DNA from 2 places in the Microbacterium sp. NPDC055599 genome. Region 2 is predicted to be linked to the other one. Evidence: predicted binding sites of a transcription regulator. Region 2 holds the regulator's gene; the other holds the start of a gene.
What was found. The regulator HrcA, encoded in region 2, represses chaperone genes, less so after heat shock. The targets are predictions, from matches to a motif close to TTNGCACTCGNNNNNNNCGAGTGCNAA.

Region 1: the regulator HrcA is predicted to act here: its motif matches at 1,425-1,451, upstream of groL (chaperonin GroEL).

What each region holds. Positions count from the first base shown of each region.
Region 1 is NZ_JBSHIM010000002.1:33,554-43,864, forward strand. Features, by position in the region: gene groL (chaperonin GroEL) at 1-1,388, opposite strand, end outside; gene ACWGQ1_RS01685 (LytR C-terminal domain-containing protein) at 1,512-2,090, opposite strand; gene ACWGQ1_RS01690 (DUF3263 domain-containing protein) at 2,160-2,417, opposite strand; gene ACWGQ1_RS01695 (DUF2332 family protein) at 2,427-3,419, opposite strand; gene msrB (peptide-methionine (R)-S-oxide reductase MsrB) at 3,492-3,896, shown strand; gene ACWGQ1_RS01705 (nitroreductase family protein) at 3,893-4,591, shown strand; gene ACWGQ1_RS01710 (DMT family transporter) at 4,592-5,503, opposite strand; gene ACWGQ1_RS01715 (ABC transporter ATP-binding protein) at 5,715-6,626, shown strand; gene ACWGQ1_RS01720 (ABC transporter permease) at 6,623-7,435, shown strand; gene ACWGQ1_RS01725 (histidine kinase) at 7,445-8,713, shown strand; gene ACWGQ1_RS01730 (response regulator) at 8,710-9,387, shown strand; gene ACWGQ1_RS01735 (aldo/keto reductase) at 9,392-10,311, opposite strand, start outside.
Region 2 is NZ_JBSHIM010000004.1:56,669-66,979, reverse strand. Features, by position in the region: gene ACWGQ1_RS04820 (16S rRNA (uracil(1498)-N(3))-methyltransferase) at 1-50, opposite strand, end outside; gene dnaJ (molecular chaperone DnaJ) at 53-1,168, opposite strand; gene hrcA (heat-inducible transcriptional repressor HrcA) at 1,201-2,232, opposite strand; gene hemW (radical SAM family heme chaperone HemW) at 2,337-3,554, opposite strand; gene ACWGQ1_RS04800 (DUF1990 family protein) at 3,554-4,207, opposite strand; gene lepA (translation elongation factor 4) at 4,279-6,132, opposite strand; gene ACWGQ1_RS04790 (ABC transporter permease) at 6,375-7,358, shown strand; gene ACWGQ1_RS04785 (ABC transporter permease) at 7,360-8,298, shown strand; gene ACWGQ1_RS04780 (ABC transporter ATP-binding protein) at 8,295-10,223, shown strand.

The DNA.
Region 1 (10,311 bases), on a different contig from region 2:
ACGACACCCGGCTCGAGACCGGCGTTGAGGGCGATCTGCTTGAGCGGAGCCTCGATCGCCACGCGGACGATGTTCGCACCGGTCGCCTCGTCACCCTCGAGGGACAGGGCGTCGAGCGCCTTGGTGCCGGACTGGATGAGCGCGACGCCACCACCGGGGACGATGCCCTCCTCGACGGCCGCCTTCGCGTTGCGCACGGCGTCCTCGATGCGGTGCTTGCGCTCCTTGAGCTCGACCTCGGTCGCAGCGCCCGCCTTGATGACGGCCACGCCACCGGCGAGCTTCGCCAGGCGCTCCTGCAGCTTCTCGCGGTCGTAGTCGCTGTCGGTGTTCTCGATCTCGCGACGGATCTGCGTGACGCGACCCTCGATCTGGTCGGCCTCGCCGGCACCCTCGACGATCGTGGTCTCGTCCTTGGTGACGATGACCTTGCGGGCACGACCCAGCAGGTCGAGCGTCGCGTTCTCGAGCTTCAGGCCCACCTCTTCGGTGATGACCTGGCCGCCGGTGAGGATCGCGATGTCCTGCAGCTGCGCCTTGCGACGGTCGCCGAAGCCGGGAGCCTTGACGGCGACCGACTTGAAGATGCCCTTGAGCTTGTTCAGCACGAGCGTCGCCAGAGCCTCGCCCTCGACGTCCTCGGCGATGATGACGAGCTCCTTGCCGTCCTGGATCACCTTGTCGACGATGGGCAGGAGGTCCTTGATGTTCGAGACCTTCTGGTTGGCGATGAGGATGTACGGGTCCTCGAACACGGCCTCCTGGCGCTCCGGGTCCGTGACGAAGTACGGGTTCAGGTAGCCCTTGTCGAAGCGCATGCCCTCGGTGAGCTCGAGCTCGGTGCCGAAGGTCTGCGACTCCTCGACGGTGACCACACCCTCCTTGCCGACCTTGTCGATCGCCTCGGCGATCAGCTCGCCGATGGCCGGGTCTGCCGCCGAGATGGACGCGGTCGCGGCGATCTGCTCCTTGGAGTCGATCTCCTTCGCGCTGCTCAGCAGCTCCTCGGTGATGGCGGCGACGGCCTTCTCGATGCCGCGCTTGAGGGAGATGGGGTCGGCGCCGGCCGCGACGTTGCGCAGACCCTCGCGGACCAGGGCCTGGGCGAGCACCGTGGCGGTCGTCGTGCCGTCACCGGCGACGTCGTCGGTCTTCTTGGCGACCTCCTTGACGAGCTCCGCGCCGATCTTCTCGTACGGGTCGTCCAGCTCGATCTCCTTGGCGATGGAGACACCGTCGTTCGTGATCGTGGGGGCGCCCCACTTCTTCTCGAGCACGACGTTGCGACCACGCGGGCCGAGGGTCACCTTGACCGCGTCGGCGAGGATGTTGAGGCCACGCTCGAGGCCGCGGCGGGCCTCCTCATCGAAGGCGATGATCTTTGCCATGAGTTTTGTCGTCCCTCCTGGACGTAGACGGTGGGTTTAGCACTCAGAGTGAGAGAGTGCTAACGCCATTCTGGCACTCGACACCATCGAGTGCAAGCCGCGTCGCCCGCCTGTGGAGGGGCGTCAGGGAGCGGGAGTCTCCTCGGACTGCTCCGGCGCCGACGCTGAGCGATCGAGGCCGATCACGACGGTGAGCTGCTTGCCGCCCGTCTCGTTCAGATCGGCGTAGAAGTCGTCCTGCTTCACCGCAGCGCCCCCGATCACCCCGGCGAGACCCACGGCCGCCTGCTCGTCCGCGTCGTCGACGTAGTAGATGGTCGTCGTGGCGAAGTCGTCGCTCGCGCTGTCCGTGGCGAACACGATCCCCGCCGGCCAGCCGGCATTGATGAGAGTGTCACGCATCTGGTCGTCGAGGCCGGAATCAGGGGTCGCGTTGAGGATCATGACCGAGTAGCTCGGGTCGATCACACCCGTCTCCTCCGGTGTCGGCACCGCGCTGGGGCCTGCCTCGGGGAACAGCTCGATGCGCCCCATGACGACCAGCGAACCGAAGATCCCGGCGATGATCAGAACGAGCGCAGCCACGAAGGACCACAGCAGGACCACCCAGCCGTTCATGCCCGGAGCCTCCGCGCGGTGGGCCCCGACGCGTCCGGAGGCGCGGGGAACGTCATCGAATCGGTCACGGGAGGGCTTGGACACCCCTCGATGCTAGCGGCACGATGCTGGCAATCCGCGACGGAGGCCAGCGAGCGGAGCGAAGCGGGTCCGTCAGCCGACGAAGCCGGGCATGCGCGCCGCCCGTCGGGTGCCCCGGGTGTCGCGGAGCCGTCGCAGCCGCCGCACCAGGACCGGGTCGAACGCCAGGGCCGCCTCGGAGTCGATGAGTCGTCCGAGCAGCTGGTAGTAGCGCGCCGCGCTCATGCCGAGGGTGCTGCGGATGACCTCTTCCTTCATGCCGCCATGCCGCGGCCAGGCGGCTTCGAGGGCGAGGATCGCGCGGTCGCGTTCCGTGAGGTCTCCGAGCATGGCTCCAGGTTAGGACGCGGTGACGCCATCGCCCGCGCGCCACTCCCACCATCGCCCGAGCGGGTCGGCCGCCGCCCGCACCCTGCCGTCGAGCGCGACCACGAAGCCGGACCATGTCGTCGCGTCCACGGACGGCCGCCACACGTCGAGCAGTCCGGGTGGGTCGATCGTGATCCATCGCGCCGGCAGCCCCTGGATCTGCGCGACGAGAGCCTCGCGCGCACGGCGGGGGATGTGGACGAGCACCCCGGGCGTCGTGACGACGGGGGTGGCACCCACAGGCACCATCGCCAGGAGCTCCTCGAGCCTCTCGGCCGCGTTGCCGGCGAGCAGCAGCGGTGGATCGGCTGCAGCGATGTCGAGCGCGGCCTCGATGCGGCGCTCGCGCCCGGACTCCCCCGGCCACACGAGCCCGCGCAGCCACCGCCGGTCTCCGTCGTCCGCGGCATCGAGCGGTGCGAGATCGATGCCGCCCCGCCACACGACCTCGGGCAGGCGAACACTCGGCATCGTCCCCGTCACCCGACTCTGCAGCACGACCGGGGAGGGACCGTCGTGCGGGTCGACGGCGAGCCGTTCGGAGCCCTCGGCCGTCACGTAGCGATACGAGTACCGGTCGGGGTACAGGCAGAGACCGGCCGATGCGCCGAGCTCGAGAAGCGCGATCGGCCCCTCGATCTCGGAGAGGACCGGGAGCAGCGCCGCCAGCCGCAGCGGCTCGTTCGTCTGCAGGGACCGCGCCGCGCACTCGGCCACGAGCACGTCGGCGTGCGCCAGGACGAAGGCGCGCCACGCCGCGTAGTCCTCGAGCGGGGCGCCGAGCAGCCGGGACACCGCGAACACCAGCGGTGGCTGGCGGTGCGTCTCCGGGATGCGACGCAGCACATCGCGCAGCTGCTCGTCATCGCTGACGCCGGCCGCCCACTCCCCGTACAGGGGGCTGCGCCCGGGGGCTTCGTCGCGCGCGAAGCGGGCATAGCGCTCCCGGATCGGGTCGGTCATGCGTCCATTCTGACGCGCAGCGCCGAGACACCGCCGCAGCGTGGAGAATGGAGAGGACCCGAGGAGGACGCAATGTCGTACAGCGTGGACAAGACCGAAGACGAGTGGCGCAAGGAGCTCGGCGAAGAGCAGTACGCGGTGCTGCGCCAGGCCGCGACCGAGCGCGCCTGGACCGGAGAACTGCTCGACGAGGAGCGCGCCGGCCTGTACACGTGCGGAGCGTGCGGCGCCGAGCTGTTCAAGAGCGGCACCAAGTTCGACTCCGGGTGCGGGTGGCCCAGCTTCTACGAGTCGATCCGGCCCGACGCCGTTGAGCTCCTGGAGGACGACAGCCTGGGCATGGTGCGCACCGAGGTCCGCTGCGCCGCGTGCGGCTCACACCTCGGGCACGTGTTCCCCGACGGCTTCGGCACTCCCACGGGCGACCGCTACTGCATGAACTCGATCGCGCTGAACTTCACACCAGACGAGTCGTGAGCGCGCTCGACGCCGTCCGCGCACGACAGTCCTGGTCGAAGGTCGGAGACACCGCGCCCGGGCGGGAAGAACTGCTGACCCTGGTGGCCGCGGCCGGACGCGTCGCCGATCACTCCTCGCTGCGACCGTGGCGGCTGATCGAGCTGCGCGGCGCCGATCGAGAGGCCCTCGGAGCAGCGATCGCCCAGGCGCAGGGCGACGACTCCCCCTCGACGAAGCCGCTGCGCGCCCCCCTGCTGATCGCGGTGGTGGCCAGCTACCAGCCGAGCGAGAAGGTGCCGCGGTGGGAGCAGGAGGCCGTCGCCTCCGGCGTCGCCCACGTGCTCAGCCTCCTGCTGGACGAAGCAGGGTGGGGTGTGATCTGGCGCACCGGACATTACACGCGGTCGCAGCCGGTCGCGGCGATGCACGGCCTCGCCGACGACGAGGAGCTGCTGGGCTGGCTGTACGTCGGCGACAAACCGCCGGGGAAGTCGCCGGGCCGACGCAAGGCCGTCGACGCGCGCAGACTGCTGACGCGTCTCCCCTCGACCCAACCGGCCGTCGCCGCCGCCGAGCCCGCCGAGAACGAGAAGAAGGCCGAGGCGAACGCGGAGAAGAAGGCCACCAAGAAGGCGAAGAAGAAGGCGAAGAAGAAGGCGAAGAAGGCCGCCAAGAAGGCGAAGAAGAAGGCCGCGAAGGAGAACCCCGCGTAGTCACCGGCGACGACGCCGCGGCACTGCCACGACGACCGACGCCACCGCGACGACGACCATCGCGATCACCTGCCACAGCGCCGGTCCCGCCTCCGCAGGCCACAGCACGTCGATCACCACCGAGGTCACCAGCTGGCCCAGCACCGAGCCGAGCCCCATCAGCAGCACACCCGTGTGAGCCACGATGAACGCGCCGAGCAGGATGTACGCGGCACCGAGGAACCCGCCGAGGTAGAGCCACGGCTCGGCCGGGAGGGGGTCCGGCGCTCCGCGCAGCGCGACGCTCAGGGCCGCGGCGACCGCGAGCACGACCGTGCCGGCGATGAAGCTCATGAGCGTGGCGGCGATGGGCGACTGCACGCGCTGCGCCAAACGCCCGTTGGTCGCGGCCTGCCAGGCGATGCCCACTCCCGCGAGGAACGGCAGCACCAGCATCCACAGCGGAGCGGACGCCAGGACGTCGCCCGACAGGGAGATCGCGACCGCGGCGAGCGCCAGCGCCCCACCGAGCAGGCGACCGGGGGTCACCGCGACGACGCCCGCGGGCCCGAAGCCGATCCGGTCCAGCACCAGGCCGTGGAGCGTCTGCCCCGCCACCACGCCGACCGTGAACAGCGAGACGCCGAGGACGCCCGCTGTGAGCCCCTGCGTCGAGACCGTGAGGGCCCCGCACGCGCCGCCGAGGAGCATCCAGAACGGGACGGAGCGCCCGCGGATCCCCCGCCATAGCCGTACGGCACCGCGACGGGCGAACGGCAGGAGCGCGATCACGACCGCGAGCGCCACGAGCCCGACCGAGAAGGAGAGGAAGCCCGCGACGATGCCGTTGTCGACCCGTACGCCCAGCACCCCGTTGATCCGCGCCTGGATGGCGGTCATGACGCCGATGGCGACGGCTCCGCCGAGGGCCAGGGGCGCGGGGAGTCGACGGGCGTCTGTCACCCGTCGACCCTATCCGAGCCCCGGAACCCGACGGCTCACGGCGCTCCCGGGCGCAGCATGGTTGCCCCGGACGGCACCCCGGTGCAAGCGGTCTCTCATCCATCCGGGGGAGGATGCGGAGCGCGCGGAAAGGTACCGCGGGCGGACGCGCGCGGCGGGCGCCGTCCGTAGCGTGGACGACATGATCACAGCAGAAGGCCTCACCAAGAGGTTCGGAGACAAGACAGCCGTCGATGACGTGTCGTTCACCGTCCGGCCGGGCACGGTCACCGGGTTCCTCGGCCCGAACGGTGCCGGGAAGTCGACGACCATGCGCCTGATCGTCGGACTCGACCGGCCCACCTCGGGTCGCGCTGCCGTCGGCGGGCGCGAATACCGCAAGCTCCGCGCCCCGCTCACCGAGGTCGGGGTGCTCCTCGACGCGAAGGCCGTGCACACCGGGCGCAGCGCCAGGAATCATCTGCGGGCGATGGCCGCGACCCACGGCATCCCCGACTCGCGGGTCGACGAGGTGATCGACCTCGCCGGCATCGGCTCCGTCGCCCGCAAGCGCGCCGGGAAGTTCTCCCTGGGCATGGGCCAGCGCCTCGGCATCGCCTCGGCTCTACTGGGTGACCCGCATACGTTGATCCTCGACGAGCCGGTCAACGGTCTCGACCCCGAGGGTGTGCGCTGGGTGCGGCAGTTCGTGCGCCACGCCGCCTCGGAGGGGCGGACCGTGCTGCTGTCGAGCCACCTGATGAGCGAGATGGCGCAGACCGCCGACCACGTGATCGTGATGGGACGCGGGCGTGTCCTCGCCGATGCTCCCCTCGCGGACCTCGTGCGTTCGTGGACCAGGAACACCGTTCGGGTGCGCACGCCGCGTCCCGCGGAGCTCGCCGCGGCCGTGGGGGCGCCGGACGTCGAGATCGTCAGCTCCGCGCCGGATCTGCTCGACATCGTCGGTCTCCCGGCCGCACGCATCGGCGACCTGGCTGCCGAACGCGGTATCCCCCTGCACGAACTCACGCCCACCACCGGCTCTCTCGAGGACGCCTACCTCGCTCTCACCGGCGACGCCGTCGAGTACCGCACGAAGGAGCTCTCATGACCACGCAGGCCCCCGTCGCCACGACACCGCGCGTCGACACCGGTCGCCGGCTCACCTTCTTCCGGGCCGTCCGCAGCGAGACCATCAAGCTCACCACGCTGCGCTCCACGTGGTGGTCCATCGCGATCGCCGCCGTCCTCACGATCGGCATCGCCATGCTGATCGCCCAGGCGGTGGACGTTCCGGGGTTCGAACCCATCCAGGCCGTGGTCATGCCGATCCAGTTCACGATGCTGTTGGCGGGAATCATCGGCGCGATCGCGGTGACCGGCGAGTACTCGACCGGCATGATCCGCTCGACGCTCACGGCCGTTCCGGTGCGCGGGGCCGTCCTGCTCGCGAAGTCGCTCGTGCTGGCGCTGTTCCTGTTCGTGTCCTCGCTCGTGATCTTCGGTGTCGCGGCCGTGGCGGTCGGGATGATCGTCGGTTCCCGCGATCAGAGCATCGACTGGTCCGACCCGTCGGCGTCGTTCCTGCCGATCCTGGTCGCATCGCTGTCGATGTCGGTGTTCGCACTGATCGGCGTCGCGTTCGGGTTCATCCTGCGCTCGGGCGCCGGCGCGATCGCCGCGACGGTCGGCCTGCTGTTCGTGCTGCCGATCGTCGGGAACTTCTTCTCGATGGCCGGTGAGGCGTGGGCGTGGGTGGTGGACGCCGCGACCTATCTTCCGGTGGCGGCCGCGCAGAGCGCGATCCTCCCGGGTGAGGGAGCGGCGCTCGAGGCCCCCGTCGCCTTTCTGACGCTCGCTTGCTGGGTGGTCGGAGCGCTGCTGGCCGCATGGGCGGTCCTGCGCACGCGCGACGCGTAGAGTCGGCCCGTGAGGAGAACGCGCAGCCGCAGCGACTCGATCCGTGAGGACGAGGAGCTGCGGCTTCCGCGTCCGCCCGGGGTGTTCCGACGTTTCTGGGCGCGGCACCCCGTGGTCGCCGACGTCCTCCTCGCGGCGCTCTGCGTCCTGCTCACGCTGACACCGGCCGCGCGTCTGGACGCTCTGCCGGAGCCGTGGGCCGTCGTCCGTGCGATCGTCTGGCCCCTGGCCGTCCTCGCCGCCTGTGCCACGCTGCTGTGGCGGCGGCGGCTCCCGCTGCTCCCGGCGGTCGCGGCGTATGCACTCGACGTGTTCTTTCTGCTCGCGGGTTCTCCGGGCAGCAGCCCGCTGCTCCTGATCGCGGGCTTCTCCCTCGCCGTCCACGGGTCGTCGCGCGCGGCCTGGGCGGCCTTCGGCTGGGGTGTCGCCGCGGTGTCGGCGGTCGCCGGCGCGCTGCTGCTGACCGGTGGCGTCACCCTCCAGTCGGGCCTCAACACGGTCCTGAGCACCGTGGTCCTCGGTCTCATCGGCACTCTGATCGGCGTGAACGTCGGCAATCGCCAGCGATACATCGACGCGGTGATCGACCGATCGCGGCAACTCCTGGTCGAACGCGATCAACAGGCCCAGCTGGCGGCGGCCGCGGAGCGCGCGCGGATCGCCCGCGAGATGCACGACATCGTGTCGCACTCGCTGACGGTGATCGTCGCCCTGTCGGAGGGTGCGGCCGCGACCCCCGATCACACGCAGGCCCGCGCGGCAGCCTCGACCGCTGCCGAGACGGCCAGGAGCGCGCTGGCGGAGATGCGATCGATGCTGGGCGTGCTGCGCGACGACGACTCGCCGCTCCCCCTCGCGCCGGTCGAGCCCGCCCAGCCGCGGGAGACGGTCGAAGCCGCCCAGCGCGCGGGGTACCCGGTGACGCTCACGGTGACGGGCACCGCCGACGTCCCGCCGTCCGTCGCCCACGCACTGGGCCGGATCGTGCAGGAGGGGGTGACGAACGCCATGCGCCACGCTCCTGCCGTCTCGATGATCGGTGTCTCGATCGGCTATTCCGACGACGAGGTCCGCGTCGAGGTGGTCAACGACGGCGTCTCCGGCACCGACGTCGGCGCGGGCGGCTTCGGCCTCCGCGGACTCACCGAACGCGCGGCGCATGTCCACGGCCGGCTGCACTCCGGACCGGACGGTCCCGGCCGATGGCGCCTGCACGCCCGACTGCCCCTCAGCCCGGTCGTCCCCGCGACGACACCCACCCCGGAGGACCCCTCATGACATCGCCGATCCGCGTGCTCCTCGTCGACGACCAGGAGCTGATCCGCCTCGGCTTCCGGATGGTGCTCGAGTCCGAACCCGACATCGTGGTCGTCGGGGAGGCGAAGGACGGCCGCGCGGCGATCGCCCAGAGCGCGGCCCTTGCGCCCGACCTCGTGCTCATGGACATCCGGATGCCCGAACTCGACGGCATCGCCGCCACGTCGGCCATCGTGCGCGACCACCCGGAGACCCGCGTGCTCGTGCTCACGACCTTCGACCTGGACGAGTACGCGTTCGGGGCGATCCGCGCGGGAGCGAGCGGGTTCCTCCTCAAGGACGCGCAGCGCCGCGAGATGCTCGCAGCGGTGCGGGCCGTGCACCGTGGGGACGCCGCGCTCTCCCCCCGCATCACCCGCCTGCTGCTCGAGCACGTGGGGCCGCGGCTCGGATCCGGAACACCGGCGGAGCCCGACCGCGCGGATGCGTCCCGCTACGCCTCGCTGACCGACCGGGAGCAGGAGGTGTTCCTGGCGATCGGTCAGGGCCTGACCAATGCCGAGATCGCGCGCGCTCTCTATGTGGGCGAGTCCACCGTCAAGACGCACGTGGGCCGGGTGCTGGCCAAGCTCGACGCCCGCGATCGCATCCACGCGGTCATCCTCGCGCATCGGCTCGGACTCGTCGGCGACTGACGACTCAGGCGGCGGAGGTCGGCGTCCACGCCGAGACATCGTTCAGACGGTGCACCTCGTCGGACGACAGCTCGAGCCGTGCGCCCTCCAGCAGGTCGGGCACCTGATCCACGGAGCGGGCGCTCGCAATCGGGGCGACCACGGTCGGCTGGGCCCGGAGCCAGGCGAGCGACACCGCGGCGATCGAGCTTCCGCGGGCGTGCGCGACCTCACCGAGCGCGTCGAGGACGCGCAGGCCCTGGTCGGTGGCGTAGCGCGCGGCACCCGCGGCCCTCGGCGACGCCTCGCCGCTGGCGTCGGTCGAGCGATACTTCCCGGTGAGGAACCCACTCGCCAGGGCGTAGTAGGGCACCAGCCCGAGTCCGAACTCCTCGGCGACCGGGATGATGGTGTCTTCCACGACGTTACGGTGCACGAGGTTGTAGTGCGGCTGGATCGCGATCGGCTGCGCGACCCCGAGCCGCCCGGCGATGTCGACCCACTCGCGAATGCGCTCGGCCGAGTAGTTCGACACCCCCACGTGTCGCACGAGGCCGTCGCTGACCAGCTGGCCGAACGCGGCGACCGTCTCCTCCAGCGGAACGGTCTCGTCGTCGAAGTGCGCGTAGTACAGGTCCAGCTCGTCGACGCCCAGCCGCGTCAGTGACGCCTCCGCTGCGGCGCGCACCGTGGTCGCGGAGAGCCCGGAGAAGTCCGGATGCTGGCTCACCTTCGTCGCGACGACGACACCCCGCGGACGGCGGGAAGCCAGCCACTCCCCGATGATCTCCTCACTCTCCCCGCCCCGATTCCCCGGGACCCACGCACTGTACGAGTCCGCTGTGTCGATGAAGTCGCCGCCACCGTCGACATAGGCGTCGAGGACGGCGAAGGATGCGTCGCGATCGGCGGTCCAGCCGAACACGTTGCCACCGAGGGCGAGGG
Region 2 (10,311 bases):
TCGCCGACGGCCGCGCCTCCCGCCGTCTCGACAAGGAAGTGGAGCGCCACGATCAGTGTCCGCGGAACCGGTCGCGCAGCTTCGAGAACAGCCCCTGCTGGAACTGGGCGAGCTGCGGGGCCGGAGCCTTCGCCTTCTTCGCGAAGTCCTCGATGAGCTTGCGCTGCGACGCGTCGAGCTTCGTGGGTGTCACGACCTGCACGCCCACGCGCAGGTCGCCGCGCTGGGTGCCGCGCAGCGGCGTGATGCCGCGGCCCTTGATCGTCAGCACGTCGCCGGACTGCACACCGGGGCGGATCTCCAGGTCGACCTCGCCGTCCAGGCCCTCGATCGACGTGTCGGTGCCGAGGATCGCATCGGTCATCGACACCTCGAGCGTCGCGAGGAGGTCGTCGCCCTCCCGGCTGAACGCGGGGTGCGGGGTGACCGTGACCTCCACGTACAGGTCGCCGTGGGGGCCACCGGCGCGACCGACCTCACCGGAGCCGGGCAGCTGCAGGCGCAGTCCGGTCTCCACGCCGGCGGGGATGTCGAGCGACACGGTGCGCCGCGAGCGCACGCGCCCCTGTCCGCCGCACGTGCCGCACGGATACGGGATGGTGGTGCCGTAGCCCTCGCACGTGCCGCACGGCTGCGAGGTGACGACGTTGCCGAGCAGGCTGCGCACCTGACGCTGCACGTGGCCGGTGCCGCCGCAGATGTCGCACGTGACGGGCGAGGTGCCCTCCTGGCAGCACGAGCCCTGACACGTCTCGCACAGCACCGCGGTGTCGACCTCGATGTCGCGGTGCGCGCCGAACACGACGTCGCCCAGCTCGAGCGTCACGCGCACCAGGGCGTCTTGACCGCGCTCGCGCCGCGACCGGGGCCGGGCTCCGCGGCCACCGCCCTGCGCGGCGCCGAAGAACGTCTCGAAGATGTCGCCGAACCCGCCGAAGCCGCCGAAGTTGCCCGCGGCGCCGTCCCCGCCGCCCATGTCGTAACGGCGTCGCGACTCCTCGTCGCTGAGCACGTCGTAGGCGTGGGTGACGAGCTTGAACCGCTCTGCCGCGTCCTCGCCCGGATTCACGTCCGGGTGGAGCTGCCGCGCCAGTCGGCGGTACGCCTTCTTGATCTCATCCGTGGAAGCGTCCCGGGACACCCCGAGAACCTCATAGTGGTCCGCCACAATCGCCCTTCTGCGTGTTCCGTGGGGCCGCGTCAGCGGCCGGCCTCGTCGTCGTCGAGCATCCGCGACAGGTAGCGGGCCACCGCCCGCGCCGCCGCCAGGTTGCTCGGATAGTCCATGCGCGTCGGCCCCATCACGCCGACGCGCGCCGTTCCGGTCGGTGCCGCGTAGTCGCTCGCGACGATCGACGCCTCGCCGAGACCGAACGGCGCGTTCTCGGTGCCGATGCTGGCCGCCAGGCCGTGCTCGTCGGCCACCATCTCGCTCATCAGCCGCAGCAGCGTCACCTGCTCCTCGATCGCCTCGAGGAGGGGGTGGATGCTGCCGCGGAAGTCGTGCTCGCGGCGGGCGAGGGTCGCCGCGCCCGCCATCACCAGTCGCTCCTGACGGAACCCGCCCAGCTCGTCGACGAGGACGCCGGCGAGAGTGCGCAGCACGCGGTCGCGCGGCGTCTCCTCCGCGGCCAGCAGGGTCTGCAGCCGCTCGGACGCCTCCGCAATCGCCTGTCCCGTGATGAGCGCGGAGAGCCGGGCGCGGAGCACACCGAGATCGGCCTCGTCGATCGCATCCGGCAGCACGGTCATCCGCTGCGAGACGCCGCCGGCATCGGTCACCAGCACGGTCAGGAGACGGTTGGGGGCCAGCGCGACGAGCTCCACGTGCGTGACCCGCGCGCGGGCGAACGACGGATACTGCGCCAGCGCGACCTGACCCGTGAGCTGCGTCAGTACCCGCACCGTGCGCGCCATGAGGTCGTCGAGGTCGGCGGGGTCGGCGAGGAACGACTCGATCGCCGAGCGCTGCGCCGAGGAGAGGGGACGGAGCTGGGCGAGGTGGTTGACGAAGACGCGGTAGCCCTTGTCGGTGGGCACGCGACCGGACGACGTGTGGGGGGCGGTGATGAGCTCCTCGTCTTCGAGCTGCGCCATGTCGTTGCGGATCGTCGCCGCGGACACCCCGAACGAGTGACGGTCGACGATCGATCGGCTGCCCACCGGCTCGTGCGTCTCGACGTAGTCCTGCACGATCGCGCGGAGAACCTGGAGTCCTCGCTCTGTGACCATGGCCCACCCCTTCCCGCTGACGACCGGACGCTGGCACTCTGACACCCTGAGTGCCAATCCTACCGCGTACGACCGGGAGTTCTCCGAACCCGCGCGCCGATCACTCAGTCGGTGAGCTCGCGCACCACCGCGTCGGCGAGGAGGCGTCCGCGCAGGGTGAGCTGCACGCGCCCGCGGATCGCCGCCGCCGCGTCGATCAGGCCGTCCGCGATGAGTCCGGCCACGCGGGGGCGGTTCGCCGCGGGCAGGTCCTCCACCGCGATGCCCTCGCGGATGCGGCTGAGCAGCAGGATGCGCTCGAGCGTCTGGGCCTCCACGTCGGGGCGCTCCCGTCCCGCCGCCGGAGACGCGGACGCCGCGAGCCGCTGCGCGTAGGCGGCCGGATGCTTCACGTTCCACCAGCGCAGTCCCGCCACGTGGCTGTGCGCGCCGGGACCGAAGCCCCACCAGTCGCTCCCCCGCCAGTACGCCAGGTTGTGCCGCGACCGCTGCTCCGGCGTGCGCGCCCAGTTGCTGACCTCGTACCACTCGAAGCCCGCCGCGGCCAGCCGCTCGTCGGCCAGCTCGTACATGTCCGCCTGCAGGTCGTCGTCGGGGGTAGGCACCTCGCCGCGACGGATCTGCCGCGCGAGCTTCGTGCCGTCCTCGATGATCAACGCGTACGCGGAGATGTGGTCCGACTCGAGCTGGAGGGCCGCATCGAGCGACGCCTCCCAGTCGGCGAGTGACTCCCCCGGCGCGCCGTAGATGAGATCGACGCTGACGTCCAGTCCCGCACCCTTGGCCGCGGCCACCGCCGTCCGCACGTTCTCCGGCTGATGCGTGCGATCGAGAGCGGCGAGCACGTGCGGCACCGCCGACTGCATGCCGATCGACAACCGCGTGACGCCGGCCTCCGCGAGGGTGCGCGCCACCTCGGGCGTCACCGTGTCGGGGTTCGCCTCCACCGTCACCTCGGCACCCGGCGCCAGCCCGAACGCCGCGGTCGCCGCGCCGAGCATCCGCGCGAGGTCGCCCGGGGGCAGCAGCGTCGGCGTGCCGCCCCCGAAGAACACCGTGTCCATCGGTCGCAGCGCCCCCGCGGCCTCCAGCACGCCGCGAGCGAGGGCGATCTCGGCGATCAGGGTCGACGCATAGTCCTCCTGCTTCGCGCCGCGCAGCTCGCTCGACGTGTAGGTGTTGAAGTCGCAGTAGCCGCAGCGCACGCGGCAGAACGGCACGTGCAGGTACGCCGAGAACGGGGTGTCGGCAGAGATCGGCAGGTCGTCGGGCAGGCGACCGTCGGCGGGAGCCGGATCGCCGAGGGGAAGCGGTCCCGCCATCAGACGGGGGTCGCGTACAGCGGGGAGATCGCGCGCAGGTACCGCGCGAACAGCTCGCGGCGGCGCCGCTTCATGAGGGCCGGGATCAGGCGGTAGACGAGCGCGTTGGGCGCGTCGAACGCGCGCACCGTGAACCACACCTCGTCGTTGTCCTCGCGCCAGTCGACGTCGAACGACTCCTCGCCGCTGACGACCGAGCCCCCGATCGTCCCGAGCACGAAGCCGATGCGCCGTGTCTCCTCGGTGACCGAGATCACGCGCAGCTCGGAGTCGGCGCGCATGCCGCCCACCCGACCGCGCAGGTGCAGCGTCATCCCGGCGCCGACGAACGGCATGCCCTCCGCGTCGTAGCGCGGCTCGACATCGCGCTTGCTCGGCGCGATCGGGTTGCCCTCGGCGTCGAAGCTGACCCCGGCGTACGCGGGGCCCGGGGCGGGACGCACGTCTTCCACCGAGAGTCCCGCTGCGCGCTGCGCCGTCCACGACAGCAGGGCCTCGCCCGCCGTCTGGAACCGCTCCTCGCCGCTGCCGATCCGCCAGGACTCCTCCGCCGGGATGCTGCGCTCCGGCGGGTACTGCATCAGGTCGGGGGCGTGGGTCGCACCCACGGCCGCATAGTCCACCGTGTCGTCTCGGAAAGTCCCGCGCCGCATGAGATCCAGCCTACTTCGGGTTCCCTGGGCGAACACCCCCCGCACCACGGGAGCGCCCAGGATCGCCCGGGTTACTTCTTGTCCTTGCCCTCGACGTCGCCGGAGAGCGCCGCGATGAACGCCTCCTGGGGGACCTCGACGCGGCCGACCATCTTCATGCGCTTCTTGCCCTCCTTCTGCTTCTCGAGGAGCTTGCGCTTGCGCGTGATGTCACCGCCGTAGCACTTGGCGAGCACGTCCTTGCGGATCGCGCGGATGGTCTCGCGGGCGATGATGCGCGCACCGATCGCCGCCTGGATCGGCACCTCGAACTGCTGACGAGGGATGAGCTTGCGCAGGCGCTCGGCCATCATCGTGCCGTACGCGTAGGCCTTGTCGCGGTGCACGATCGAGCTGAAGGCGTCGACCTTCTCGCCCTGGAGGAGGATGTCGACCTTCACCAGGTCGGCCTCCTGCTGACCGGAGGGCTCGTAGTCGAGCGAGGCGTACCCCTGCGTCTTGGACTTGAGCTGGTCGAAGAAGTCGAACACGATCTCGCCGAGCGGCATGTTGTAGCGCAGCTCGACGCGCTCCTCCGAGAAGTACTCCATGCCCAGCAGCGTGCCGCGCCGCGACTGGCACAGCTCCATCACGGTGCCGACGTAGTCCTTGGGCAGCAGGATCGCCGCCTTGACCATCGGCTCCGACACCGAGCCGATGCGCCCATCGGGGTACTCGCTCGGGTTCGTGACCGTGACCGTCTCGCCGGTGTCGCTGGTGACGACCTCGTAGATCACGCTCGGCGCCGTGGTGATGAGGTCGAGGCCGAACTCGCGCGCGAGCCGCTCCGTCACGATCTCCAGGTGCAGCAGGCCGAGGAAGCCGCAGCGGAAGCCGAAGCCGAGCGCGACCGAGGTCTCCGGCTCGTACTGCAGCGACGCGTCGGAGAGCTTGAGCTTGTCGAGGGCCTCGCGCAGTTCCGCGTAGTCGCTGCCGTCGATCGGGTAGATGCCCGAGAACACCATCGGCTTCGGGTCGGTGTAACCGGGGAGCGCCTCAGCGGCGGGCTTGCGCGCGTTCGTGATGGTGTCGCCGACCTTCGACTGGCGCACGTCCTTCACGCCGGTGATGAGGTAGCCCACCTCGCCGACACCGAGGCCCTTCGTGGGCGTCGGCTCGGGGCTGGACACCCCGACCTCGAGAGCCTCGTGGTTGGCGCCGGTCGACATCATCTGGATGCGCTCGCGCGGGGAGAGGCTGCCGTCGACCATGCGCACGTAGGTGACGACGCCGCGGTACGCGTCGTACACGGAGTCGAAGATCATGGCGCGGGCGGGAGCCTCGGCGTCTCCGACCGGCGCGGGGATCTCCCGCACGAGGCGGTCGAGCAGATCCTCGACGCCGACGCCGGTCTTGCCCGAGACGCGCAGCACGTCTTCCGGCTTGCCCCCGATGAGGGAGGCGAGCTCCTTCGCGTACTTCTCCGGGTCGGCCGCCGGGAGGTCGATCTTGTTGAGGACCGGGATGATGTGCAGGTCGTTCTCGAGCGCCAGGTAGAGGTTGGCGAGCGTCTGCGCCTCGATCCCCTGTGCGGCGTCGACCAGGAGGATCGCCCCCTCGCACGCGGCGAGGGAGCGCGACACCTCGTAGGTGAAGTCCACGTGGCCGGGGGTGTCGATCATGTTCAGCGCGAACGTCTCGCCGTCGATCTCCCAGGGCATGCGCACGGCCTGGCTCTTGATGGTGATGCCGCGCTCGCGCTCGATGTCCATGCGGTCGAGGTACTGCGCCCGCATGTCCCGGTCCGACACCACTCCGGTGATCTGGAGCATGCGGTCGGCGAGCGTCGACTTGCCGTGATCGATGTGGGCGATGATGCAGAAATTGCGGATCTGCGCAGCCGGCGTCGCGGCAGGCTGAAGCGGGGTGAGAGCGCGTGGGGACATGTCCCGTCGATTCTACGGTGAGGGGCGGGGGAATCCCCATTCGGGGACATCGGTGATAGTCTCCCGAAGTTGCCCGGGATCAATCCGTGACACCGGATCCCGTAAGCGATACGACTCCGTCACAGACTCCGTGAGGGCTGTCGCGTCGCGCAGAACGGCGGATGGCGCCCGATTCATCCGCCCGGCTCAGCGTTGCGTCGGCGGATCCCGAGCGCGTCTGGAGAAGAGAAAGACAATCCCCCTTGATCAAGTACCTCGCACGCCGCGCCCTCGGCTGGCTGCTCATGATCGTGGTCGCGACGAACCTCACCTACTTCCTCGCGTGGGGGTTCCTCGATCCGCGCAGCAACTACGTGGGCCGTCGTCCTCCGCTCAGTGAAGAGCAGATCAACAACCTCCTCGTGCCCCGCAACCTCAGCGACACCGTGCCGCTCATCGAGCGCTGGTGGAACTGGTTCACGAGCATCCTCCTCCGCTGGGACTGGGGGGTGAGCCCGACCGGCGGCTCCGTCAACGAGCAGGTCGCGTACCGCATGTGGGTCAGCGCGGAGCTCGTGCTCGGCGCGACGATCATCACCACGATCCTCGGCATCGCGCTCGGCGTGTACACGGCGTCCCGCCAGTACAAGCTCGCCGACCGCATCGGCCAGGCCACCAGCATCATCACGCTGAACATCCCGATCGTGGTCGCGGCCTTCGCGATCGTGCTGCTCGCGATCGGCCTCAACAACGCCACCGGCACGCGCATCTTCTATGTGACAGGGAACGCCAGTCAGGGGGTCGAGGGCTTCTTCCCCACCCTGATAGACGTGCTGCAGCATCTGACGCTGCCGACCATAGCCCTGGTGCTCACGGGCTACGCGAGCATCCACTTCCTGCAGCGCTCGCTGCTGCTGGACAACATCAACGCCGACTACGTGCGCACCGCTCGCGCCAAGGGCCTCACCAAGCAGCAGGCCATCCGCAAGCACGCGCTGCGCACCTCGCTGATCCCCGTCGCCACGCAGGTCGCCTTCACGATCCCCGCCATCTTCACCGGTGCGGTCCTGACCGAGACGATCTTCGCGTGGAACGGCATGGGCAAGTACTTCATCGAGACCATCTCGAAGAACGACATCCACGGAACCGTCGCGATCGCGGCCTTCGGCGCGGTCCTCACGGCGATCGGCGCGATCCTCGCCGACATCGCCGTCGTGGTCCTCGACCCGCGTGTGAGAGTGAGCTGACATGAGCACCGACATGCTCGACCCGACCATCCACCCGGACCCCGCGGCCGCCGGCCCCGAGACCACCCGCGTCGCGACGAAGCGCCTGTCGAAGTGGAGCCTGTACTGGCGGCGCTTCTCCCGCAACCGCGGTGCGCTCATCGGCCTGGTGATCTTCGCGCTGCTCGTGCTGTTCGCGATCTTCGGCCCGCTGATCGCGCGCTACGACCACGTGGAGCTCGACTTCCTCAACCTGAGCACCCCGCCGTCCACGGAGCACTGGTTCGGCACCAACAACGCCGGGAACGACCTGTTCGCGCAGGTCGCGGTCGGCCTGCAGCGCTCTCTCATGATCGCGCTCACGGTCTCGATCGGCGTCACGATCGTGTCGGCCCTGGTCGGCACGGCCGCGGCCTACTTCGGCGGCTGGACCGAGCGCATCTCGCTCCTGATCATCCACTTCATGATGGTGATCCCGAGCTTCCTGATCCTCGCGATGATCTCGAACAAGGCCGGCGGAGACTGGCGCGTGATCGCACTCATCATGATCTTCGTGATCGGGTGGTACTTCCCCGCCCGCGTCATCTGGACCATGGCCCTGTCGCTGCGCGAGCGCGAGTACGTCAGCGCGGCCCGCTACATGGGCGTGGGCGGCATGAAGATCGTGCTGCGCCACCTGCTGCCGAACATCGGCTCGCTCCTCGTGATCAACTTCACCCTCGGCGTCGTCTCGGCCGTCGTGACCGAGACCGGTCTGTCGTTCCTGGGCTTCGGCGTCAAGATCCCCGACGTGTCGCTCGGCGCGCTGATCGGTGCCGGCTCGAGCTCGCTCACCACGGCCCCGTGGCTGTTCTACTTCCCGGCGGCGGCGCTGACCCTGCTCACGGTGTCGATGGCGTTGATCGCCGACGGCCTGCGCGACGCCCTCGACCCGACCTCGGCTGCAGGAGGCCGCGCATGACCAACGTCCTCTCCGTCCGCGACCTCAAGGTCAGCTTCGCCTCCGAGGCCGGCCGCGTCGACGCCGTGCGCGGCGTCTCGTTCGACCTCGAAGCCGGCAAGACCCTCGGCATCGTCGGCGAGTCCGGCTCCGGCAAGTCCGTCACCTCGCTCGCGATCATGGGGCTCCTCGACGAGAACGCCAAGGTCACCGGCTCGATCATGTACGACGGCAAAGAGCTGATCGGCATGAGCGACAAGCAGCTGTCGGTGATCCGCGGCAACGGCATGTCGATGGTCTTCCAGGACCCGCTGACCTCGCTCACCCCCGTCTACACCGTGGGCGACCAGCTCATCGAGGCCCTCACGGTGCACCGCAGCCTGTCGAAGAAGGATGCGTGGGACCGCTCGGTCGAGCTGTTGAAGCTCGTCGGCATCACCGAGCCGGAGCGGCGCATGAAGTCGTTCCCGCACGAGTTCTCCGGCGGCATGCGCCAGCGCGTGGTGATCGCCATCGCGATGGCGAACAACCCCAAGCTCATCATCTGCGACGAGCCGACCACGGCCCTCGACGTCACGATCCAGGCGCAGATCCTCGATCTGATCGAGAAGGCGCAGGACGAGACCGGCGCCGCGGTGATCATGATCACGCACGACATGGGCGTGGTGGCCCGCACGGCCGACGACGTGCTGGTGATGTACGCGGGCAAGCCCGTGGAGCAGGCGCCCGTGCACGAGCTGTTCCACAAGACGCGCATGCCGTACTCGATCGGCCTGCTGGGCGCGATCCCGCGCGTGGACAAGGGCGACAAGCAGCCGCTCACCCCGATCAAGGGCAACCCGCCGCTGCTGATCGACCTGCCCGACGCGTGCCCCTTCGCCGACCGCTGCCCCATCGTGATGGACGCGTGCCGCGCGAAGGAGCCGGAGCTGCTCCCCGTGGCCACCGGCTCGGGCGACCTGCACCGCGCCGCCTGCATCCGCTCGCACGAGATCGAGGACGGCGGCCTGCTGGGCGGCCTCCCGGTCTACCCCGTGCGCGCGGTGCCGGAGAGCGACCTCACGCGACTCCCGCGCGAGGAGCGCCCGGTCACGCTCGAGGTCAAGAACCTCACGAAGACCTTCCCGCTGCTCAAGGGCGCGTTCCTCAAGCGCAAGGTCGGCGAGGTGCAGGCGATCAAGGGCATCAGCTTCGACGTCCGTGAGGGCGAGACGATGGCCATCGTCGGCGAGTCCGGCTCCGGCAAGACCACGACCCTGCTGCAGATCATGGACATGGTCAAGCAGAGCGAGGGCGACATCGTGATCGCCGGCACCAGCGTCAACGACATCCACAGCCGCAAGGTGGAGCGGGCGCTGCGCCGCGACATCCAGATCGTGTTCCAGGACCCGATGGGCGCCCTCGACCCGCGCATGACGGTCGCCGACATCATCTCCGAGCCGCTGTTCGCGATCGGCACGCCCAAGGAGGAGGCGCACCGTCGCGTGGACGAGCTGATGGACCTCGTCGGCCTGAACCCGGCGCACAGCGACCGCTTCCCCCAGGCGTTCTCCGGCGGTCAGCGGCAGCGCATCGGCATCGCCCGCGCCCTGTCGACGAACCCGAAGATCGTGGTGCTCGATGAGCCGGTCTCGGCGCTCGACGTGTCGATCCAGGCCGGTGTGATCAACCTGCTCGACGAGCTGAAGGTGAAGCTGGGCCTGTCGTACCTGTTCGTCGCGCACGACCTGTCCGTGGTGCGCCACATCGCCGACCGCGTGGCCGTGATGTACCTCGGCGAGTTCGTGGAGCACGGCGACGTGGACGACGTGTTCGACAACCCGCAGCACCCGTACACGCAGGCGCTGCTGTCGGCCATCCCCGTCCCCGACCCGGATGTGGAGCGCACCCGCCAGCGCGTCGTGTTCGACGCGGCGACCATGTCGACCAAGCCGGCGACGGTCTGATCGCCGCGGTCGCGGGGTTGCTGGTCACCGTCCGATAACGGTTAGGCGCGATTCACTCCGGGGCGGTATGCCGGTCGCGACCGCGAAC